2 regions of the Henriciella mobilis genome follow, and region 1 is predicted to be linked to the other one. Evidence: predicted binding sites of a transcription regulator. Region 1 holds the regulator's gene; the other holds the start of a gene.
The links. The regulator HrcA, encoded in region 1, represses chaperone genes, less so after heat shock. The targets are predictions, from matches to a motif close to GTTAGCANTCNNCNNNGNNGANTGCTAAC.
Positions count from the first base shown of each region.

Region 2: groES (co-chaperone GroES) is a predicted target of HrcA. The motif match lies at 5,475-5,503, and genes of this name have one in related genera.

Region 1 is NZ_QWFX01000016.1:303,164-310,883, forward strand. Features, by position in the region: gene D1223_RS16840 (mechanosensitive ion channel family protein) at 1-334, opposite strand, end outside; gene dnaK (molecular chaperone DnaK) at 441-2,354, opposite strand; gene D1223_RS16850 (DUF2061 domain-containing protein) at 2,710-3,003, shown strand; gene D1223_RS16855 (OmpA family protein) at 3,136-4,122, shown strand; gene D1223_RS16860 (nucleotide exchange factor GrpE) at 4,131-4,730, opposite strand; gene hrcA (heat-inducible transcriptional repressor HrcA) at 4,744-5,823, opposite strand; gene D1223_RS16870 (MFS transporter) at 5,911-7,311, shown strand; gene rph (ribonuclease PH) at 7,308-7,720, shown strand, end outside.
Region 2 is NZ_QWFX01000013.1:551,789-559,508, forward strand. Features, by position in the region: gene D1223_RS13140 (hypothetical protein) at 35-409, opposite strand; gene D1223_RS13145 (AMP-binding protein) at 646-2,106, opposite strand; gene D1223_RS13150 (hypothetical protein) at 2,279-2,770, shown strand; gene D1223_RS13155 (TonB-dependent receptor domain-containing protein) at 2,838-4,931, shown strand; gene D1223_RS13160 (hypothetical protein) at 4,980-5,258, opposite strand; gene groES (co-chaperone GroES) at 5,552-5,839, shown strand; gene groL (chaperonin GroEL) at 5,899-7,548, shown strand; gene D1223_RS13175 (YceI family protein) at 7,708-7,720, shown strand, end outside.

The DNA.
Region 1 (7,720 bases):
CGACGATCTGGTCGACTTCGCCGCGTGCGCCCAGCGCCTGCGCCGCAAAATAGACGCCCGCCGCGATCGGCAGCAGCGCCAGCGGTTTCTTCAGGGCCTCGACCAGCTTGTCGTCGAAATCCGTTTTCGTGCGCCCGGCAATCTTGCCGATCGAGGCGGCGATGACGTGGGCAATCAGCCCGCGCAGCAGGAAGGCGAGGACCAGGATCACGATGGCAAGGACACCCTTGCCGACAGGCTGGCCGAGGAAGCCGGTCGTGAAGACCTCTTCCACATGCGACCAGAATTCCTGCAGCGATGCGATCACGCCGATCTCTTCAAGGGTCTCTTCCATGGCCGGTCCTGTCCTCGTGCCTGTATCCGCCTGCGCCGCGGACCTATAGCAAAGCGCCCCGCAAAAGCTCTTGCGGGGCGCCTGATTTTAGTCGCTTTCGAAGGGTTTAGGCCGACTTGCGGTCGTCGTCCACTTCCTCGAAGTCCGCATCGACGACGTCATCGTCACCATCGGCGCCCGCGTCGGTCTTTGCATCGGCTTCCGCCGTTTCAGCCTGCTGGCTGGCATAGATCGCCTCGCCGAGCTTCATGGCGGCTGTCATCAGGGCCTGATGCTTGGCCTGGATATCCTCGAGGTTCTCGCCTTCGGCAGCCTTCTTGAGCTCCTCGGCGGCAGCCTCGATCTCGGCCTTCACCTCGGTCGCGACCTTGTCGCCATGCTCTGCGAGCTGCTTCTCGGTCTGATGGACGAGGGCTTCTGCGCCGTTCTTGGCCTCGACCAGGTCGCGGCGCTTCTTGTCGGCCTCGGCATTGGATTCTGCATCCTTCATCATCTGGTTGATCTCGTCTTCCGAGAGACCGCCCGATGCCTGGATGGTGATCTTCTGCTCCTTGTTCGTCGCCTTGTCCTTGGCGGACACGTTGACGATGCCGTTGGCGTCGATGTCGAACGTCACCTCGATCTGCGGCACACCGCGCGGGGCGGCCGGAATACCTTCGAGATTGAACTGGCCGAGGATCTTGTTGTCGGCCGCCATCTCACGCTCGCCCTGGAAGACGCGGATCGTCACGGCCGGCTGGTTGTCTTCAGCCGTCGAGAAGGTTTGCGACTTCTTGGTCGGGATCGTGGTGTTGCGGTCGATCAGGCGCGTGAACACACCGCCCAGCGTTTCGATACCGAGCGAGAGCGGGGTCACGTCGAGAAGGACAACATCCTTCACGTCGCCCTGCAGAACGCCGCCCTGAATGGCCGCACCGATGGCAACCACCTCGTCCGGGTTCACACCTTTGTGCGGCTCCTTGCCGAAGAATTCCTTCACGGCAGCTTGCACGGCCGGCATGCGCGTCATGCCGCCGACGAGCACGACATCGTCGATCTCGGAGGTCGACTTGCCGGCATCGGCCAGCGCCTTCTTGCACGGCTCGATGGTGCGCTTGACGAGGTCGTCGACAAGGCTCTCGAACTTGGCGCGCGTCAGCTTGATGTTCAGGTGCTTCGGACCGGACTGGTCGGCCGTGATGAAGGGCAGGTTCACTTCGTATTGCGAAGCGGACGACAGCTCCTTCTTGGCCTTCTCGGCTTCTTCCTTCAGGCGTTGCAGGGCAAGCTTGTCCTTGGACAGGTCAATGCCCTGGTCCTTCTTGAACTCGCTGACGAGGAAATCGACGATACGAAGGTCGAAGTCCTCACCGCCGAGGAAGGTGTCGCCATTGGTCGACAGCACTTCGAAGACGCCATCGCCGATTTCGAGGATCGAGACGTCGAACGTACCACCGCCAAGGTCGTAGACGGCGATCGTCTTGCCGTCCTGCTTGTCGAGGCCATAGGCCAGCGCAGCAGCGGTCGGCTCGTTGATGATGCGGAGCACTTCGAGGCCCGCAATCTTGCCGGCATCCTTGGTGGCCTGACGCTGGGCGTCGTTGAAGTAGGCCGGGACCGTGATAACGGCCTGGGTGACTTCCTCACCGAGATAGGCCTCGGCGGTTTCCTTCATCTTGGTCAGGATGAAAGCGGAGATTTCCTGCGGGGCATAGTCCTTGTCGCGGCCTTTGACCCAAGCGTCACCATTGGAGCCCTTCACGATCTCGAAGGGGGAAATTTCCTTGTCCTTCTGCGCGGTCGGGTCGTCGAACTGACGGCCGATCAGGCGCTTGATCGCATAAAAGGTGAAATCCGGGTTGGTGACAGCCTGCCGGCGAGCCGGCATGCCGATGAGGCGTTCGCCGCCTTCGGTGAAGGCCACGACGGACGGGGTTGTCCGCGCACCTTCTGCGTTTTCGATGACCTTGGCTTCCTTGCCATCCATCACGGCGACACAGCTATTGGTGGTGCCGAGGTCGATACCGATGATCTTTCCCATTTTCGTTCACTCTCTCTTTCTCTAGCCGCCACCGTTTCGTTTCATTGGCCTGTCCGGCAGCGCCCGAAACAGCAGCTCTATGGATTGTGAATGATGCGCCCTGTCTGATGAGCACATCCTCAGGCTGCGATATGGGAAGGCCTTTCGCTGGCTCAAGAGGTTGCCTCACATTTGAGTGATAAGGCAGCCCTGAAGGCCTCATATTCCCGCATGCAATACGCAATGACACTTACCGGAACGGAAATACGCAAAGGCCCCTTATCAATCCAGTCTATAGAGCCAAGCAGAACGATTGATTTGAAAACCATTCTCAATCGCACAATTTCTTCTGGACTAGACCAGACGAGGATGAGCGATGTCACGCGGCTTGCTGAAAACCCTGACCTACAGCCTGATGCACCTGACGGTCGCGATTGCGGTCGCTTATGCGCTGACCGGCAACTGGACCATCGCACTCAGCATCGGCTTGATTGAGCCCTTCATTCAAACCATCGCCTACTCAGTACACGAGCGCCTTTGGGACAGGTGGATTCCCGGACGCAGCTCGCCGGTTCAATCGATTCATGCCTGCGCAATCACGCTGGAGAGGATTGAGATGCACGCCCGCACGCACGACGCCTCGGGCAGGCGGGGCGCGGCGCCGGCCTGACCGATCGCAGCCTTGTGCTTCGATACAGCAAAAAAAAGCGCCCCAGGCCAAAGCGTCCATAAGTAGAAGACTGGCCAAACCGGATTAACCATAATTATATGCGTCCCAGCAGTTCTGTGGGAGGGACGCACCATGTTGAAACTGATCCGTGCCGCGATGGTCGCTGGCACACTCATGACCGCACCGTACATCGCTCTGGCCCAGGATATTGATGGCGCCATCGAACATCCGATGATCGAGCGCTATCCAGGTCAGGTCATCGCCTGGCAGCACATCGAAAACTATCAGCCCTTCAAAGTGCCCGTCGGTCCCGTCACAGGCTATCGCTACATCGACGACGTGATCGAGACCGAAGGCCGGGTCACGCGCACCTTCTACAAGTATGAAGGCACCGACCGCACCTTCTCGGAAGTCTATTCCAATTATCTCGACGCGCTTGAGGCCGAAGACTTCGAGATTCTCGGAAAAGGCATGTCAGCAGACAGGCGCGGCGCCGGTGTGGGATCGCGCAGCTGGAGCGAAGTCTACTTCATCCAGAACCCGATTTCGAAAGGCGGCGAGGCCAATACGATGACCGCCGGCACAGCCACAGCGGGCGGCGCGGGGACCATCGTGGCGAAAAAGGAGCGCGCGGGCGGGACCGCCTATGTCACGATCCATGTGGAGCAGCATGCAGAGGACTATATCGGCGCGCTGATCGATATCGTCGAAGTGGAAGCGGCCGAAACAGGCCTGGTCGTCGTCGATGCTGAAGCCATGGGATCAGACATGGAAGACTACGGCCGTGTGGTTCTGGATGGCATTGTCTTCGACTTCGACAAGGCGACGCTCAAGCCGGAATCGAAAGCCGCGCTGGATGCCATAGCCGAATTCCTCGACGCCAATCCGGACAAGACCTTCTATGTCGTCGGCCACACCGACTCCAAAGGCACATTCGCCTATAATCGCAAGCTCTCATCGGACCGCGCCCTGGCCGTCGCCGATGCGCTGAAACAGGATTACGACATCGCTTCGGACCGCCTTGAGCCGCACGGCGTCGGCCCGCTTTCGCCGGTCTTCTCGAACGCCGGCGATGCCGGGCGCGAGAAGAACCGGCGGGTGGAGCTGGTGGAGCGGTAGGGCGGCGCCTAGCTCGGCTTCCCTGCGCTTACCGCGACCATGGCGGCGCGCAGGACGCGTTCGCCGATCTTCCAGCCAGTCTGGAAGGTCTCGGCGATGGCGCCGGAGGGCTGGTCGGAGGGGATCTGGCTGACGGCCTGGTGCTGGTTCGGGTCGAAGGCCGCGCCAGGCGCCGCATCGATCGCCGTCACGCCATGGCGTGCGAGCACGGTATGCAGTTCCTTCTGAGTCATCTCGATCCCGCCAAGCAGGTTCTTGCCAGCCTCGGTCAGCGCGTCGCGTTCCTCATCGGGCAGCGCACCGAGCGCGCGGGCGAGATTGTCCGACACGTTCAGGAGGTCGCCGGCAAACTTCTCAACCGCATAGACGCGCGCATCGACGACTTCCTTGGCCGTGCGCTTGCGGACATTATCCATCTCCGCATGCGCGCGCAGCACCTGGTCCTTCAAGGCCTGCACCTCGCCTTCAAGCTCGGCGATGCGGATTTCGGGATCGGGGTCCTGATTGTCCGCCACGGCAGCCTCTTCCAGCTTTTCGGACTCCGGCGATCCGGCGTCCAGCGTTTCGGTTTCAACGGCCTCTTCCGGCCTCTTCTGGTCTTCGTTCATGCCCTCAATACTCTCACGTCTTGTGGCGTTCGGCGAGAATCTGACCGACAATACGCGCGGTATAATCCACCATCGGGATTACCCTTGCATAGTTGAGCCGCGTCGGACCGATCACGCCGAGTGCGCCGATTACCTGTCTCGTGGCGTTCATATAGGGAGCGACAATCAGGCTTGAACCAGACAACGGAAAAAGCCTGTTCTCCGAGCCGATAAAAAGCCGCACGCCTTCGGCTTCCCGCGTTGAATCCAGAACGTCCAGCAGGCCCTGCTGGCGCTCAAGGATATCGAAAAGCTGACGCACCTGCTCCATGTTTTCCGCTGCGCCGGGATCGTTCAACAGGTTGGCGCGGCCATGCACGATCAGCGCACGCTCCTCGCCCGGCACCTCCCCGCCCCATTCGGCCAGCCCCTGCTCCACCAGCGATGCGGCGGCCTGGTCGAGCTGTGCGCGGCGTTCCTGGATTTCCTCGCGTACGGCCTGGGACGCTTCACGCAGCGTGCGGCCTTTCATGCGTGCGGCAAGATAGTTGCCTGCCTCCATCAGCGTTGTCGCCGGCAGGCCAGGCGGGACTTTCACCAGCCGGTTTTCGACGTCTCCCATCTCATCAACGAGGATGCAGAGCGCTTCGCCTGTCGCCAGCGGGACGAATTCGACGTGCCGAACGGGGCGTTCGCGCGTCGGCGAGCTGACCAGACCCGCGCCGCCTGCGAGGCCCGACAGGATGGAGGACGCCTCTTTAAGAAGGCCCTGCAGATCGCGTCCGCCAGAACGCAGCCGGTCCTCGATTTCGGCCCGGTCATCCTCCGATGGCTGGCCGATCTCGAGGAAACCATCGACGAACAGGCGCAGGCCGACATGCGTCGGCATACGGCCGGCGGAAATATGCGGACTGTCGAGCAGGCCCATATCTGTCAGGTCCGCCATGACGTTGCGGATCGAGGCGGGCGAGAGGCTGATGCCGCTCTTCGACAGGGTACGCGAGCCAACCGGCTCACCGGTTTCGAGATACGTCTCGACGATCTCGCGAAAGATGGTGCGCGAGCGCTCATCGAGGCTCTGGAGCAGGCCGCTAAGGGGTTTGTCTTCACTCATTCCGTTGAATTTCCCGGAATTGCAATCACCAGTTTCAATAAGACTTTTTGCTTTCACACCGTCAACAAATCGGGTTCCATGGCGCCCATGACAAGCGTGCCAGCAAAGCTGCCCCTTCCGCAAGTTGTCGCATACGGTTCGGTCGGCATCCCTTTCGGTGCCGTGGGTCTTCCCATGGCTGTGTTCATCGCCCCATTCTATGCCGAGCAGATGGGCCTGGGAACGGCCCTGGTGGGCCTGATCTTCATGGTCCTGCGCTTCTGGGACCTGTTCTCCGACCCGGTCATGGGATGGCTGGTCGATACCAAGCCGTCCCGCCTGGGCAAGATTCGCCATTGGCTGCTGATTGCCGTGCCGATCCTGCTGCCGGCTGTCTGGTTCCTCTACAATCCGGTCGGCCCACCGGTCTCGCCGCTCTTTCTCGCGGTCATCCTGTTCATCTTCTACATCGGCACGACGATGATCGTCACGCCGCACCAGGCCTGGGCGCCATCGATTGCAAAGACCTATGACGAACGCTCGCGGCTTTTCATGTGGCGCGAGCTGTTCACCATCTCCACCATGCTTGTGATGCTTGCCCTGCCATCCCTGCTTGAGCAGTTCGGCGGCATAAGCTTCGCCGAGCAGATCTCGATCATGGGCTGGTTCCTGATCATCGCCCTGCCCGTGACGGTCGGCGCGGCGGTCTGGCTGGTGCCCGACCCTAAGCCGGACGCCAGTGCGCCTCGCGCCAGCTTCCATCCAAAGGCCATTCTTGCCGCGCTGAAGCAGCAGACACTGTGGCGCCTTCTCGCGACCGAAATCTTTATCGGGATCGCGATTGCCGGCACGGCGGGCACCTTCCTGTTTGCGTCCCTCTGGGGCTTCGGCGTCGGCCACGGCACCGCCTCGCTCATCCTGATGGCGCACTTCATCGCCGGCTTCGCCGCCATGCCGGTCTGGGTCTGGATCTCCAAACGCACAGAGAAATACATCGCCATGCGATCGGTCTGCCTGTGGTCGGCCTTGACCTATGTCTGCTACATGCCGCTCGCTTTGATGGGCGGCGGGGCGGTGTCGCTCCTCATCGCTGCGATCGTGTCCGGCTTCGGCTATGGCTCGCCTTTCATCCTTGTCCGTTCGATGATGGCAGACCTTGTCGAGGCGGAAGAAGCCCGCGGCGGCGGCAACCGCGCCGGCCTGTTCTATTCGCTGATGTCCGGGGCCTACAAGACCGGCGCCAGCTTCGCCATCGGCATCCCATACATCCTTCTCGGCGTGCTGGTCGGCTTCAATCCGGCGACAGACAACTCGCCGGAAACCGTGCGCGGGCTGATGCTGGTCTTTGTCGGCGTACCGGTCGTTTCCTACGCCCTCGCTGCGCTGCTCATCTGGCGCTATCCGATCACGCGGGCCGATCAGGAGAAAGCAGCTGAGGCCATCAATGCGGGTGGACAAGCCAACCTTGAATCGCTTCACCCCCCGGTGAACAAAGGAGACGCTCCATGACCAACCTTGTGCGCCCCTCAGGCCGGGCTGCCGACCAGCTTCGCGATATCGTGCTCGAGACGAATGTGACCCGCTATGCCGAAGGCTCGTGCCTTGCAAAGTTCGGCCACACCCACGTGCTGTGCACCGCCAGCTGGTCCGACAGCGTCCCGCCATGGCTGCGCGGACAGGGCAAGGGCTGGGTCACCGGCGAATACGGCATGCTGCCCCGCGCCACTCACACCCGCGGCAATCGCGAAGCCGCCCGCGGCAAGCAATCCGGCCGCACGCAGGAAATCCAACGCCTGATCGGCCGCTCCCTGCGCTCTGTGGTCGACCTGACGGCGCTCGGCGAAAACCAGCTCACCATCGATTGCGACGTCCTGCAGGCCGATGGCGGCACGCGCACCGCGTCAATCACGGGCGGCTT
Region 2 (7,720 bases), on a different contig from region 1:
ATGGTGAGCGAAGTCGAACCACGCGGACGGGAGGTCAGCTCGAATCCAGAAAGGCCGGTCCGGCGGCCGTACAATTCGGGTCTGATTCCAGTACGAGAACAGTCCAATTCCGGTATGATTCCAGTCTGGCGCCGAGTGCGGCGAGAAACCCGCCCGGCGCGAGCCTTTCCCACGGCGCACGCGGCGCGAAATTCGTCCAGTCATCGGGGTCCGGCCGGTCACCAGACAGCTGAAGCGTGATCACCAGCCGGCCATTGGGCAGCACGGCGACACCGAGCATCCCAACCGGGTTCGCGGCCCGGTAGGCGCGATAATACCGCTCGAACCGCCAGACTTCGAGGAAGAAGACCGGCCAGTAGTAGAGCGGCAGCAAGGCCAGCGTTTCAAGAATCCAGGCGCGGGTCAGCATGGCCCGAATTGGACCACGGGTTTTGTGGGGGTGGGATGAATTAGCGCCTCTCCCTTCTCCCTCGGGAGAGTGCGCAGGGAGAAGCATCGCATGTCGATGCGCCGGAGCACGGGGATGAGGGGGACTGGTTTGGAAAGGATCGCGCCCGGCATACAGGCCTGCATCCCCTCTCCCCAACTCCTCTCCCCCGGGAGAGGGGAAAAGTCAGCGCGGTCCGGCGGTTCCTCTCGGCCTGATCATGCCGTTTGGCTGAGCCGCGCCTGGCGGAGTGCGCTGCGCCGGGACTTACCGGCATCGTCGCGCAGCGGCTCGGTCACCACTTCGATGGAGCGAGGCAGCTTGTAGCGCACCAGCCGCTCGGCGAGGTGGGCCATGAAGGCGTCCTCATCCAGCGTACCGCCCGGTACATCGACAATAGCGTGCAGGCGTGCGCCCATATCCTCGTCCGGCAGTCCGATGACGGCGGAACTGCGCACGCCGGGCCACGAATCGATCGCCGCTTCGACTTCCGCCGGATAGATGTTCGCGCCGCCGACGACGATCATGTCGGAACGCCGGTCGCTGAGATAGAGATACCCCTCCTCATCCATCCAGCCCATGTCGCCGAGGCTCTCCCAACCGCCCTCGATCGCCTTGGGTTCGGCGCCGAGATAGTAATAGCTCGTCCCGGGCCCGGCGAGCGGACGCATGAACACCTCGCCGACCTCGCCGGGGGCGACGGGGTTCCCGTCCTCATCGACGATCTTCATCTCGCAGGTCTCGACGGGCCGGCCAACGGAGCCCTTGTGAGTCAGCCATTCGGTGCCCTGGATGGTCGTCGATCCCTGCCCCTCAGTGCCGCCATAAAGTTCCCAGATGACTTCCGGGCCGAGCCAGTCGATGAAGGCCTGCTTAAGCCAGGGCGGACAGGGCGCGGCAAGGTGCCAGAGCGCCTTCAGGCTGGAGAGGTCATAGCGCGCGCGCACCTCCGGCGGCAGGGCCCAGATCCGGCGCATCATGGTCGGCACCATGTAGGCCGTCTCCAGCTTGAGCCGGTCGATCAGCTGCAGCGTCTGCTCCGCGTCGAAGCGCGTCGTCACGGCGACCGTGGCGCCCTTGAACAGCGCGATCATTGCCCAAAGGAAGGGGCCGTTATGGTAAAGCGGGCCGGGCACCAGCATCGATCCCTGCTTGCGGATTTCCAGGAAGTCGGGATCGGGATCCCAGGCGGCGGGCTGGCGCGACACGATCAGTTTCGGCCGCCCCGTCGACCCGCCGGACGTCATCGCCTTGAAGGAGTCGGCGGTCTTCTCCGGCAGGGGCGCATCCGACAGGCTGGCATCGGGTTCGAAGCCCGGCTCGACCGAAGCCATGTCGGGATACTCGCCCGCCGGGACACCGACGACGAGTTTCGGCTTGCCGAGCTCAATGATCTGGTCGCGCTCGAACTTCGGCAGCTTCGCGGAGATGGGCTGCGGTGTCGCGCCGAGCTTCCAGGCTGCGAAGGCGGCCTCGAAGAATTCGACGCCGTTCGGCAGCGCGATGGTGACGAAATCGTTCTCACCGACCCCGAGGGCGGCATAGGCGCGGGCCAGCCGGTTTGTCCGCGCTTCGAGCTCATGCCAGGTGCGCTGGTCGCCTTCATGGTCTACCGCGACCCGGTCCGGCTGGATCTCGGCCCAATGCGCCAGGATGCGCGACAGGGAAATATTCGCCACGTGTTTCCTCCACTCCTTGTGCGGCCCGGATATCTCCGGGCTCTGTTTCTGGTATGGGCTATACGGGCTAGGCGGCAGTCCGGCAATGTGCACGCAAGCCTGCCGCTTGTGTGGCAATTTGCGCTGCCCGGAGCCAGTGGATCGAGGCCGCGCAAGAGACTACGAAACGCGGATGACGTGCCCGGCTCCTCTTCGCGCGGTCCAGCTGCTGACCTTTGCCTTCGTGGCATTGATCACGCTGCGCGGGCTTGTGCCGGATGGCTATATGCTCGACCGCTCGCCGGAGACCGGCGCCATCGTCCTGCGTATCTGCGGCGGGCTGCATGAGATGGATCGCGGCCCTGCGGCAGCGCCCGCGACCGGCGGACATACCAGTCACCAGATGCATGATCATCAGGCTCATGGCGCATCCATGCCAACCGGGGAGGCCGAACCACATGGCATGACGGACGGCCAGCCGGGCGACATGCCCGAGCATGAGCAGCAAGGCGCCATGTGCCCGTTCGCCCTGTCCTCCCTGATGGATACAGTCGCCGCGCCGGCCCTGCCGGCGATGATCGCCATCCGCCAGCCGATGCTTGGCGGCAAACCCTATACCCGGCCGGCCGTGCGCCCCTCGGCGCGCCCGCCCATGCCGCCGCGAAGCCCGCCTGCCGCCGTCTGATCGTTTCCAGAATTCCATTCCAACGAACAGACAGCCTGCACGCCCGTGCGGGCCTTCAGGATATATCATGACTTACAAACTCGTCGCAGGCGCGAGCCTGCTGGCGCTTGGCGCAGCCGTTCAGGCCGCGTCGGCGCAGGAATCGGCGCCTGCCCTGCAGGACGTCATCATCGTCACCGGCTCCAGGTACGACACCGCAACCCAGACCGGCATTGCCCCCGATGCCAGCCCGCTCGACGGGGCCGACATCACCCGGCTGGCCGCGCGCACACCCGGCGGCGCCCGGCTCTCGAACGGGGAGCTGTCCGGCCAGATGGCCTATCGCGGCCTCTCAGGCGAACGCCTGAACCTGCGCGTCGACGGCCAGCGCTTTGCCTCGGGCGGTCCGAACCTGATGGACCCGGTGTTCCATTACGCCCCCGCCCCGCTCGTCAGCGCGGTGATCATCGACCGGGGCGTCAGCCCGGTCTCGGAAGGCCCGGGGCTCGCCGGGGGCGCGGACGCCGTCTTCAAGCGACAGGACTTTACAGACGGGCCGGGCGCCGACTTCGGCTACGACCTCACCGCCAGCGCGCGCTCGGTGAATGACGGCCTCTCGGTCGGCGGCATGGCCGGCGCCTCAACGGACCGCTGGCGCTTCAACCTGCTCGGCGCCTATGAGGATGCCAGTGACACCGACTATGGCGATGGCACGATTGGCGGATCGTCCTTCCAGCGGAGTGTCTATGGCCTGTCGGCCGGGGCGAAGCTCGGCATCGGTGAGGTCGGTCTCGATCTTCGCCGTCACGAGGCGGACCCGTCGGGCAACCCGCCCTTCCCGATGGATATCCAGTATGTCGATACCGACTTCGCCAAGCTGTCCTACAAGGCGGATCTGGACGGCGTCACGGTGAACGCGTCGGTCAACTACACCGATGTCGACCACCTGATGGACAATTTCAGCCTGCGGCCCTCGCCCGCCCCGATGCAGACCCGGGCAACCTTTACCGAGGCGACCACGCGCGGCGCTGAACTCAGTGCCAGCTTCGACTGGCAGGGCGGCGAGCTGGAGATCGGCACCGACACGGCCCGCGCCGAGCATGACGCGATCATCACCAACCCGAATATGGCGGCCTTCTTCGTGACGCCCTTCCCGGATGTGACGATCGACCGGACGGGCGCGTTCGCGCAATGGACCGGCACCATCGGCCCGGTGGAAAGCGAGCTGGGCGTTAGGGCCGACTGGCATGATCACGATGCGGGCGACGCGTCGCTGGCCACCATGCTGCCCCCGCCGGCGCAGATGCTGGCCGCCGTCTTCAACGCCAGCGACCGCAGCACGCAGGACACCACCGTGGATGCGGTCGCGCGCATCTGGACGCCGGAGCGCAATGGCCTGTCCTGGCGCGCAACGCTTGCCCGCAAGCAGGCCATGCCGGGCTACATCCAGCGCTTTGGCTGGTTGCCGATCAGCGCCAGCGGCGGCCTCGCCGACGGCAACATCTATGTCGGCGATCTCGGGGTCGATCCGGAGACGGCGCTGATTGCCGAAGCCGGGTTCGATTATGCGGCGCCCGCGCTCTATGCGCGGCCAACCGTCTATGTTCGCCAGATCGACGATTACATCCAGGGCGTGCTCTATGATTCGTCACCTGGCATCGCCGACACACCGGTCGAGATGATCGCCAGCATGAATGGCGACCCGACGCCGCTGCGCTGGGCCAATGTCGATGCGCGGCTGTATGGCTTCGACCTGGATGCCGGCTACGATTTTGACGGGCCGCTGCGCCTTGATGGCGTGCTGAGCTATGTCCGGGGCGAACGCCGCGACATAGACGACAATCTCTACCGGATCGCGCCGGCCAGCCTGACGCTGGACCTGACCTGGGAGGCCGACAGCTGGTCAGCGACCTTCGAAACGCGGGCTGCCGCCGAGCAGGACAAGGTGTCTGCCACCAATGAGGAGGCCGCGACACCCGGCTATGTCGTGCTCAATCTCTATGGCGACTGGCAGGTGAAGGACGGCGTGACAGTCTCGGCGGGCATCGAGAACCTGCTCGACCATGTCTATCGCGACCATCTCGCCGGCTATAACCGCAACGGGTTCGGCGATGTCGCTCTCGGCACACGCCTGCCCGGCGCCGGGCGCGGCGCCTTCATAAGGCTGTCGCTCAAGGGCTAGGCTGTCTGTGGCCAGCCTGGCCTGCGCGCCGGGCTGGCCACCATCCCGCTAGTTCAGTTTCTGGATCTTAAGTTCCTCGTCCACCCAGCGCACCTGCGCCGGACGGAGCATGTCGTTATGCGCGATGTTGATGGAGTGGATGACCGCCTCGATCTCGCGGCGCCAGTGGTCGAGAAACTGTGCGAGGCGCGGGAATTTCGGCGCCATGTCCACGGTCTGCCAGACGAAGCTCTGAAGGAGTTTTGGAAAGTCTGGCCTGTAGTAAATGATTTCAGCTGTCAGAAGCCCGCCCCCGGAAAGCTGTTTCCTGAAATCGTCGTGCTGCATTCAGTGATTCCTTCTGTCATGCGGTTGATCCGCATACAGAAGTGTGCCAGAGACGCGGCGCCTGTCAAGAAATGTATATATTTCAATATGTTAGCAGCCGTTAAGCGTGGCTGCCAGCACGCCCGGCCGGCAGGTTCGGACAGCCTTCCCGAATATCGCAAAAATTTCAGCTTTTCCCCCGTTGACGCCAGCGCGCGCGCTTCCTAATTCAACGCCGTTAGCAGTCACCCCAGGTGAGTGCTAATCCTGTTTTCATTGCCCAGTCAGGGTAACAGTCAAAGGTAGGAAAGCACATGAAGTTCCGTCCATTGCATGACCGCGTTCTCGTCAAACGCGTCGAGGAAGAAGCAAAGACCGCTGGCGGCATCATCATCCCCGATACCGCCAAGGAAAAGCCGCAGGAAGGCGAAGTCATCGCCGTCGGCAAAGGCGCTGTCGGTGACGACAATGAAGTCATCCCGCTGGAAGTCAAAGCTGGCGACCGCATCCTGTTCGGCAAATGGTCCGGCACGGAAGTGAAAGTCGACGGTCAGGACCTCCTGATCATGAAGGAAAGCGACATCCTCGGCATCGTCGAGTAACGCAACCCCTTCCCCAACAATCCCAAGACCAAGACGTAATCTGAAAAAGGAATACGAATATGGCTGCAAAACACGTCAAATTCGGCACCGATGCGCGCGAGCGCATGCTGAAAGGTGTCGACACCCTTGCAAATGCGGTGAAAGTCACCCTCGGCCCGAAAGGCCGTAACGTTGTCATCGAGAAGTCCTTCGGCGCCCCGCGCACCACGAAGGACGGTGTCACCGTCGCAAAGGAAATCGAACTGGAAGACAAGTTCGAGAATATGGGCGCACAGATGCTGCGCGAAGTCGCTTCCAAGGCCAATGATGTTGCCGGTGACGGCACCACGACCGCCACGGTGCTCGCCCAGTCCATCGTCCGCGAAGGCATGAAGCGCGTCGCCGCCGGCATGAACCCGATGGACCTGAAGCGCGGTATCGACAAGGCGTCTGCCGAAGTCGTTTCCGACCTCGCCCATCATTCCCGCAAGGTGAAAGAGAACAGCGAGATCTCGCAAGTCGGCTCGATCTCCGCAAATGGCGACCGCGAAATCGGCGACATGATCGCCAAGGCCATGGAAAAGGTCGGCAATGAAGGCGTGATCACGGTCGAGGAAGCCAAGTCCCTCGAAACCGAACTCGACGTCGTCGAAGGCATGCAGTTCGACCGCGGCTACCTCAGCCCGTACTTCGTGACCAATCCGGACAAGATGAGCGTCGAACTCGAAGACCCGTTCATCCTGCTGCACGAGAAGAAGCTCTCCTCGCTCCAGCCGATGCTGCCGATCCTCGAGCAGGTCGTCCAGAGCCAGCGCCCGCTGCTGATCATCGCTGAAGATGTCGATGGCGAAGCGCTCGCAACGCTGGTCGTCAACAAGCTGCGCGGCGGCCTCAAGGTTGCAGCCGTGAAGGCCCCTGGCTTCGGCGACCGCCGCAAGGCCATGCTGCAGGACATCGCAGTCCTGACCGGCGGCCAGGTCATCTCCGAAGACCTCGGCATCAAGCTGGAGAACATCTCCATCGACATGCTGGGCACGGCCAAGAAGGTCGAGATCGACAAGGACAACACGACCATCGTCGACGGTGCTGGCGAGAAAGCCGACATCGAAGCGCGCGTTGGCCAGATCAAGAAGCAGATCGAAGACACCTCGTCCGACTATGACAAGGAGAAGCTCCAGGAGCGCCTTGCCAAACTCGCCGGCGGTGTTGCCGTGATCAAGGTCGGCGGTGCCACCGAGGTCGAAGTGAAGGAACGCAAGGACCGCGTCGACGACGCGCTCAACGCAACCCGCGCTGCCGTCGAAGAAGGCGTCATTCCGGGTGGCGGCGTTGCCCTGCTCCGGGCTGCCCAGAACATCGACGTGAAGGGCGAGAACGCTGACGAGCAAGCTGGCATCGACATCGTCCGCAAGGCCCTCGAAGCCCCGGTCCGCCAGATCGTCCAGAACGCTGGCCTCGAAGGCTCGGTCGTTGTGGCCAACATCCTCGCCCAGAAAGACCGCGGTTACGGCTTCAACGCCCAGACCGAGGAATATGGCGACATGTACAAGATGGGCATCATCGACCCGGCCAAGGTTGTCCGCTCTGCCCTGCAGAACGCAGCCTCTGTTGCTGGCCTGCTGATCACCACCGAAGCTGGCGTTGCCGAAGCTCCGAAGAAGGAAGGCGAAGGCGCCGGTGGCATGCCCGACATGGGCGGCATGGGTGGCATGGGCGGCATGGGCTTCTAGGTCCGGCCTCCCTGGACGGCGACGGCGGCGGCCCCCAATCCCGCTGCCAAGGCCAACATCCAGACCCAATCAAGGGCGGTGCTTCGGCGCCGCCCTTTTTTCATGCGTGAAATCGGGGCCGGCCGGGCTAGATTGGACCTGTCAGCAAGGGAGCCCGCCATGCCCAGTCACC